DNA from 2 places in the Clostridium cellulovorans 743B genome. Region 1 is predicted to be linked to the other one. Evidence: riboswitches for the same ligand, from Rfam matches in the RefSeq annotation. Region 1 holds a riboswitch; the other holds the start of a gene.
The links. A riboswitch is a leader RNA that binds a small molecule or an ion and turns the genes downstream of it on or off. The one in region 1 is predicted to bind lysine.
Positions count from the first base shown of each region.

Region 2: linked by a shared signal. The riboswitch ahead of CLOCEL_RS18000 (amino acid permease) and the one ahead of dapA (4-hydroxy-tetrahydrodipicolinate synthase) in region 1 are both predicted to bind lysine.

Region 1 covers NC_014393.1:3,820,820-3,825,434, reverse strand. Annotated here, with positions in the region: gene aspS (aspartate--tRNA ligase) at 1-1,666, shown strand, start outside; lysine riboswitch at 1,791-1,969, shown strand; gene dapA (4-hydroxy-tetrahydrodipicolinate synthase) at 2,054-2,941, shown strand; gene CLOCEL_RS15600 (pectinesterase family protein) at 3,590-4,615, shown strand, end outside.
Region 2 covers NC_014393.1:4,379,749-4,384,363, forward strand. Annotated here, with positions in the region: sodium ion sensor (DUF1646 type) at 25-82, shown strand; gene nhaA (Na+/H+ antiporter NhaA) at 213-1,424, shown strand; lysine riboswitch at 1,652-1,827, shown strand; gene CLOCEL_RS18000 (amino acid permease) at 1,959-3,422, shown strand; gene CLOCEL_RS18005 (CBM35 domain-containing protein) at 3,531-4,615, opposite strand, start outside.

The sequences.
Region 1 (4,615 bases):
TAAAAATCTAGGATTTCTTCAATTAAGGGACTACTATGGTGTAACTCAAGTGGTTATTGAGACTGAAGAAATGATGGATATTGTTGATAGTGTTAACAATGAGTCTACCCTTTCAATAGAAGGAGTTGTTCGTGAAAGAACAAGCAAAAATGCTACATTAGCGACTGGTGATATAGAAATCGTACCAGAAAAGATAACTATATTAGGTAAATGCCAATATAATGCTTTACCTTTTGAAATTAATCAATCTAAAGAAGCAGATGAAAATACAAGACTTAAATATCGATACCTTGATTTAAGAAATCCTAATGTTAAGGAAAAGATTATTTTAAGAAGTAAAATAGTTGCGGATCTTAGAAATAGAATGAACGAACTTGGTTTTTTAGAAATCAATACACCTATTCTTACATGTTCATCTCCAGAAGGAGCAAGAGATTATTTAGTTCCTTCTAGAAACTTCCCAGGTAAATTTTATGCATTACCACAGGCGCCACAACAATTTAAGCAAATATTAATGGCATCTGGATTTGATAGATACTTCCAAATTGCACCATGCTTCAGAGATGAAGATGCAAGAGCAGATCGTTCACCAGGTGAATTCTATCAATTAGATATGGAAATGGCATTCGCATCACAGGAAGATGTATTCAGTATCGTTGAAGAAGTATTACCACCAGTGTTTGAAAAGTATGGTGTTTATAAGACTGCGTCAAAAGCACCATTTAAGCACATTCAGTATACAACTGCAATGGAAGTGTATGGATCAGATAAACCAGACCTTCGTATTGATTTATTAATTCAAGATGCAACTGAAGTGATGGCAGATTGTGGATTCGGACCTTTTGAAAATCAAGTTGTTAAGGCTATTGTTGTTGATAAATTTAATGCAACAAGAAAAGTTATAGATAAAATTTGTGCTGATGTAGAAGTTCAAACAGGAAACAAAGCTTTCTGGTTTAAGCTAGATGAGAATAATGAATTAGTTGGCGGTATTTCTAAATTCTTAGTTGATAAAAAAGAACAAGTTATTGAAGCACTTGGACTAAAACCAGGAGATTTCGTTGGATTAACAGCAGGTAAGAAGCTTGTAGCTCAGAAGACTGCCGGAGTTCTTCGTAAGTTATTAGGTTATGCTTCTGAAACTCATATGAAACAAGATTGCTATGAATTCTGTTGGATTGTTGATTTCCCAATGTATGAAATCGGTGAAGAATCTGGTAAACTTGAGTTTTGCCACAATCCTTTCTCAATGCCACAAGGTGGTATGGATGCTTTAATGAATGAAGATCCTGAGAAAATTTTAGCATACCAATATGACCTAGTATGTAATGGTGTTGAACTTTCTTCAGGTGCAGTAAGAAACCATGACCCTGAAATTATGATTAAGGCCTTTGAACTTGTTGGGTTAGGAGAAGAGGATGTGAAAGCTAAATTCCCTGCTATGTACAATGCATTCTGCTATGGAGCACCACCACATGCTGGAATAGCACCAGGTGTTGATCGTATGATTATGTTAATCACAGGTGAAGAAAGTATAAGAGAAATAATTCCATTCCCAATGAATAAAAATGCTATGGATGTTATGATGGGTGCACCATCTGAAGTTGAACAAAAACAACTTGAAGATGTTCATATAAAGATAGATATTACTGAAGAAGATAAATAAGATATAGTATTTTTGAGCAGAGCAGTACTTATTTGGGGTATGTACTCTGCTCAAAAATTTTAATAATAAGCAATGCAGAAAAAACTTATTGACATATTAACTCGATAATGATACCATACACATAAAGTTTCGTAGAGGTTGCGTTACTCAAGAGTAGACTATAGGATATGTAAGGATAGCTGACTATAGTGGAAAGGGAATAACGCCGAAAGAATTTTATATCCTTAACTATAAGATTCTTGGGGATACGGTTAAGAGCCGTATGACTGTCATCAATATATTTGATGGGGCGCTACATGTACATAATATTTTTTGGTGTATATTTAGGTCGTCCTATTTGGGCGGCTTTTTGCGTTTCGAACAATAAAATAAAAGGGGGACAAAATAATGTCTATTTTCAAAGGAGCAGCTGTTGCAATTGTAACACCATTTACTGAAGATAATCGTGTTAATTTTGATAAACTTGGTGAACTAATTGAATATCAGATAGCAAATGAGACTGATTGTATTGTCATTTGTGGAACTACTGGTGAAGCATCTACACTAACTCATGAGGAACATTTGGAGACAATACAGTATACTGTGAAAAAGGTAAATGGAAGAATTCCAGTAATAGCTGGAACAGGTTCAAATTCTACGGACACTGCAATCTATTTATCACAAGAAGCTGAAAAGATGGGGGTTGATGGGCTTCTTTTAGTTACACCATATTATAACAAAGCAACACAAAGAGGATTATTTGAGCATTTTAAAGCTATTGCAGAATCTGTAAGTATACCAGTTGTTCTTTATAACGTACCAGGTAGAACAGGTTGCAATATACTTCCTGAAACTGTAGTGGATTTAGCGAAGAATGTTAAAAATATCGTAGGTATAAAGGAAGCTAGCGGTGATATTTCTCAAGTAGCAAAGCTTGCTCATCTTGCCAATGGAGAAATTGATATTTATTCAGGTAATGACGAGCAGATAGTTCCATTGTTATCATTAGGAGCTGTTGGTGTTATTTCTGTTTTATCCAATGTTGCACCAAAGCAAACTCATGATATTGTTGCAAAATATCTAGAGGGTGATGTTAAAGCTAGTACTAAAATGCAATTAGAGGCAATTCCACTGGTAGAAGCATTGTTCTGCGAGGTAAATCCTATCCCTGTAAAGACAGCGTTGAACCTTATGGGATATCAGGTAGGTGAACTTAGAAGACCTTTAACGAAGATGGAAGAAGGTAATCAGAATAAGTTGAAACAAGCAATGGAGCAATATGGTATTAAAATGTAAAAGTAAATGTTGGAATAATGCTTATTTATATAGGAAATAAGTTCTATAGAAGTATAGCTAACATTTCAACGAAATTATGGGCTAGGATAAATAACTAAAATTTAAAGTTTTGTATCCTAGCTTTTTTGTGTTTTCGTAAGTTAATAATATGTAAGCTTAATTATTGAAATTGCATCAAAAGTTTATATGTTTGTTCAAAAGTGAACTTATATGCTAGTTTTATTACTTCAAGGGTGGGTAAATGTCCTAATAATGCTATTATATGTCTGGAAAGTTAAGGAGAATTTTTAATATATTTGATATAATTTATTTGTATACAAGTTGTGTTATTGAAGTTACATCAAAAGTATATTGATATATTGAAGAATCAATATAATATTATGAAGTTCTTCGTTAAAACAAATATATTTTTATAAAATAATTTGTCATGATATTTAGTTTGGCGATTTTTTACCTTTGAAGGTAACGTTTCCATTCAAGACATAATATAAAATCTAAAGAATTGTATTAGTTAGAATGAACGCTGTAATCTAGATAATGATAGTTATCATAAATATCTTATATTTAAAATGAAGCTTAGAAAAATTAGCTACTTTTCTAAATTTCAAATAAAAATAATAAATTAAAGTGAGAAAAGTGGGGGAATTTATGAAGAAAAATATTTTAAGAAAAGCACTGGTTTTTGTAGTAACTTCTGCAATTGTTGGTGCAGTGGTTATGTCAAACCAAGTTGCTTTGGCAGCAACTTCTTATGATGTTACTGTTGCCAAAGATGGAAGTGGAAATTATAAAACAATAACAGAGGCGTATAACTATTTAGCAAAGATTAATGACAATAAAAGAAAGACTATCCATGTGAAGCCTGGTGTTTATAAAGAACAGCTTACTATCTCTAAGGCTTATGTAAGTATAGTAGGAGAGAATAAAAATAATACAAAGTTAACCTATAATGTTGCTAATGGAGATGCTAAACCTAGTGGTGGTAAATATGGTTCAGCAGATTGTGCAGCTTTAATAGTTGCAACAAACGATTTTGTTGCACAAAATATATCCTTTGAAAATAGTCATTTAAAGGATACTGGAAATGATGTTCAAGCATCTTGTGTATACACCTATGGAGATAGAGCAACTTTTAATAACTGCAACTTTTATAGTGGACAAGATACTTTATGTGCATATACCTATGGAGTTGATAAATCTAGAGTATATTTTAAGGACTGTTTTATACAAGGAAGTGTTGATTTTATTTGGGGAGGTGCTATTGCTTTCTTTGAAAACTGCACATTAAATCAGTTAAGAGATGGTGGTATGTATACAGCTGCTAACACACCTCAAGGGCAAAAGTATGGTTACGTATTTTCAAATTGTACCTTAACTGCTAATGGAGATGCTAATTATACAGCAAAAACTAATCCAAGTTGGAAAAAACCTTCTACGGTATATCTTGGAAGGACTTATGGAGATTACTGTCATGTATCCTATATAAACTGCAAGTTAAATGCTCCGGTTAATCCAGTTGGATGGTTAAAAATGAGCAATAGAAATGTAAATAATACTGCTTTGCTTGAGGAATCTGGATGTACAGGTACTGGTGCTAATAGATCTAAAAGAGTAACTTGGTCAAAAGCTCTTACTAGTAGCGAGGCTGCTAAGTATACAAAAGTAAATGTCTTA
Region 2 (4,615 bases), 560 kb from region 1:
TAAAAAGTTAATATAACTATGTACGGTTGGGCAAATTTGGTTATTTGCTTTCAAGCAATTTTAGTTTCTGGGGTGGGAAACTCGTTTTGAGTTTTCCCACCTTTTTTATTGCATTTTTTTAATATATAAGTTTCATAAAGAATCATATTTAGTTAAACGCTTTTATTTTAACTGAGGTTTTAGGGAAATATAATATATGGAGGAAAACACATATGAAAAATACAAAATATCATAAGAAATTAAACCTATTTTCTAAGTTTTTTAAGAATGAAGCTTCTAGTGGCTTGCTTCTACTACTTTGTGCAATAATAGCAATGATTATTGCAAATTCTAGTTTTGCTACAAAATATAATGATATTCTTCATACTTATCTTACTATCGGCTACAAGAAATTTTCTTTATCTATGTCAGTGCTTCACTGGATTAATGATGGATTAATGGTCATATTTTTCTTAGTAGTTGGTATGGAAATTAAACGAGAAATACTGTTTGGAGAACTTAAATCTTTTAAAAAGACCATACTCCCTATCTCCGCTGCAATAGGAGGTATGATTGTTCCAGCGATTATTTATGCGTTGGTTAATTATAAAGAACCTACTATAACTGGATGGGGAATTCCAATGGCAACAGATATTGCTTTTGCTTTAGGAATACTTGCTTTAGTAGGAAAAAAAGCTCCTAAAGGAATAGTCGTATTTCTTACTGCTTTAGCTATAGTTGATGATTTAGGTGCTATTATTGTAATTGCTATATTTTACACTAGCCAAATTTCCTGGACTGCTTTTATTATTGCCCTAATTATTTTGGCGACTCTTATACTTGCTAATAAACTTAATGTTAATTTTGTACCTATTTATATTATCGGAGGTATACTTTTATGGATTTGCTTATTGAAATCAGGGATACACGCAACCATTGCTGGTGTGCTGCTTGGGATGGTGTTGCCTTCTGGTAAGAATGATGCTGAATTTGAAACTTCAATTTTATACAAACTTGAAGAGACTTTAACGCCATGGTCTTCCTTTGTAATTATGCCGATCTTTGCATTAGCTAACTCTGGTATAACTGTTGATATTAATATTCTTTCGACAATCATATTAACACCAGTCAGCTTAGGCGTTATCTTTGGTCTATTTATTGGAAAACAAATAGGTATTTTTGGAGTTTCATATATTTTGGTTAAACTTAAAATAGCAAAACTTCCCCATGAAGTAACTAAACGTCATTTATATGGTGCCAGCGTACTTGGAGGTATTGGATTTACTATGTCTATCTTTGTTGCTTCCTTATCCTTTTCAGATGAAGCCATGTTGTCCGCTGCTAAAATAAGTATTATTATTGCTTCTATATTGTCTGCAATATTAGGCGCACTAGTTTTTTCTCTTATAAAATTGCAAAGCGAGAAAACAAAAGAGTCTATATAAAAACTTTGCATATTGGGGTTTATAAGATTATTTATGCATTTTGATAAAATCGTATAATTTATGCAGTAAATTTGATATTTTATAATAAGTAACTTTATATTTTTAAAAAATAGTTATTTTTTTATGCATTTTATAAAATTTAAAATATTATTCTATAATCCAACTGATTTTAAGATAGTTTACCTTTATCGAAATATAGTGTATGCTGTATTTATTTATAAGTGAATATCTGAGATAGAGGCGCGAACTTTAATAGTAAAACTGTGGAGCTAAGCACGATGATGCAGTTTGAAAGGAAATTTCGCCGAAGTATGCAACTAATCGCTTTAAGGTTGTACTACTGGTTTTACATAGAATATATGTAAGACTGTCACAAACTTATTTGTGGAGAGCTATTATTCTTTGTATGATAAACTTGTTTGTATATTATGTATGCAAACATGCTTAAATACCCTGAGTGTAGCCTCAGGGTATTTTTTTATTCTATCTTCAGTAATTCGCTTATCGGAAAAACTACCGATAAGGAGGATAAACATGAACATAACAAATGAAAAAAATTCAGATTCACCTGAATTAAAAAGAACACTGCAATCAAGACATCTGAACATGATTGCTATGGGTGGTGCCATTGGAACAGGAATTTTCCTTGCACTTGGGGATACTATTCATCAAGCTGGTCCTGGTGGCGCTCTAGTTGCTTACACTTGTATTGGCATAATGGTTTATTTTTTAATGACGAGCTTAGGAGAAATGGCTACTTTTATGCCTGTTGCAGGCTCCTTTGAAACCTATGCCTCTAAATTTATTGATCCAGCTCTTGGTTTTGCATTAGGTTGGAATTTTTGGTACAACTGGGCAATCACTGTTGCTGCTGAAATGGTCGCAGGAGCTTTACTTATGAAATATTGGTTTCCTGACGTACCAAGTATTATTTGGAGTGTTTTATTCTTAGTAATAATTGTAGTTCTTAACTTATTATCAGCAAAAGCCTATGGTGAATCAGAATATTGGTTTGCAGGAATAAAGGTAATCACAGTAATTATATTCTTAGTAATAGGTACTGCTACTATTGTTGGAATTTTAGGAGGAGAATCCATTGGTCTTCGTAACTTTACAATAGATGAAGCTCCATTTGTTGGAGGGCCTAAATCGATTTTCTTAATCTTCTTAATTGCCGGCTTCTCCTTCCAAGGTACTGAATTAGTTGGAATTGCTGCCGGTGAAAGTGAAAACCCTGGTAAAACAATCCCAAAAGCAATTAATACAATCTTTTGGAGAATTATAATTTTCTATCTAGGAACAATTTTTGTTGTAGGTGCAATTATACCTTATACACAAGCTGGAGTAGATGTAAGTCCATTTACAATGGTCTTCGAAAAAGCTGGAATTGCTGCCGCTGCTTCTTTAATGAATGCAGTAATATTAACTTCCGTATTATCTTGTGGTAACTCTGGTATGTATGCTTCTACTAGAATGCTTTATGCAATGGCTAAAGAAGGAAGGGCTCCTAGTTTCTTAGGAAAGTTAAACTCAAGAGGAGTTCCAATCAACGCATTAATTTTAACTACAGTTATTGCTTCAGCTTGTTTCCTAACAGGACTTTATGCTGAAAACACTGTATATGTGTGGCTTGTAGCTGCTTCAGGTCTTGCTGGCTTTATTGCATGGGCTGGAATTGCTTTATGCCACTATCGTTTCCGTAAAGCTTTTGTTGCTCAAGGTCGAGATATAAATAAACTAACTTATAAAGCAAAGTTCTTCCCATTAGGGCCAATCATTGCATTAATACTTTGTATAATCGTAATCTTTGGTCAAGGGATTAGCTACTTTGATGCAGATACAATTGATTGGAGTGGTGTAATCGCTTCTTATATAGGATTACCTATCTTTATTGGTTTGTGGTCGTACTATAAATTAAAACATAAAACAACTGTCATAAAGCTTGAAGATGTAGACCTTGAAATGGAAGAAACTGCTTCTCAGAATTCAGTGAAATAATGAAATATAATTCCTATGCTACATTTCTCTTAGTGGCATTATAAAGGACTTACTTTTGATAGTAAGTCCTTTAAATATATATAATGATTTAGTTTTCAATACCCGTAACTATTTCACATATGGTAAACTACTTATACCTCCAAGTAAATACTTTTTCAAGATAGCAAAATCCACGGCATTTACGGAATTATCCTTATTAAGATCTAAAATTGTATCATATGTACCTGATGAACTTAGCAGGAACTTTTTAAATAATGCAAAATCTAAAGCATTAACTTTTCCATCTTTGTTTATATCTCCATATAAAACTGTAGGTATATCCTCTGCTACTCTTATATAAGTTGTATCTGTTCTAAAGGTCGAAGCAGGTAATCCTTCTTTATTATAAAGATTAGTAACTGGTGAATCAGCCCAGCCAAATCTTACTGCTGTAGGGTTAGTTACTTTACTTGATGATACCACTACAGTGTCTCCACTGATTACAGCATCCGCTAAATAAAAGACATTATCAGAACCTGCAATAGCAAAGCCTGTTAATTTACCATCCTTCACTTCTACAGCCGGTGTTAAGCCTTGTTTTAAACCCACCATTAATCCACTACCTATTGAATCAAAACTTATTTTTATAGAATTTCCTTCTACCACCATTGATTTATATATAGGTCCAGAATAAATAATATTTTGGTTGTACACTTTTTTCTCAGCACTTAAAGCAGCTCTCAACCCAACATCCTGCTTATTGGTTGGATGTATATTCGCCGGATCTCCAACATCTGTGGTAACAACTAAACCTACATTTTTATCACTTAACATAGTCTTTAGCTGAGCCTCACGAATCTCCGCCAAACCATTCCAATTCTGAACTATATTCGTTTCAGATTGAAGAGTTCCATAAGCTGATATTTGAACAAGTATAAATGGAAGTTCCTTTATACCAAAGTTTTTACGCCAATCAGAAATAAGAGTAGGTAATAGTTTATTATATGTACTTTCTCCCCAGTTGCTTTCTCCTTGATACCAAAGTACTCCTTTTAACCCATATGGAACGACTGGCGCAATCATTCCATTATAAAGAACAGTTGGTGAAGATATTATATCTATGTCTGCCGTACCTGTTTTAATTTCATTTGAGGAATCTACATATTCAGGCATAGTCTGTAGACTTTCATAGCTAGTCCACTCTTCTGCCTTAG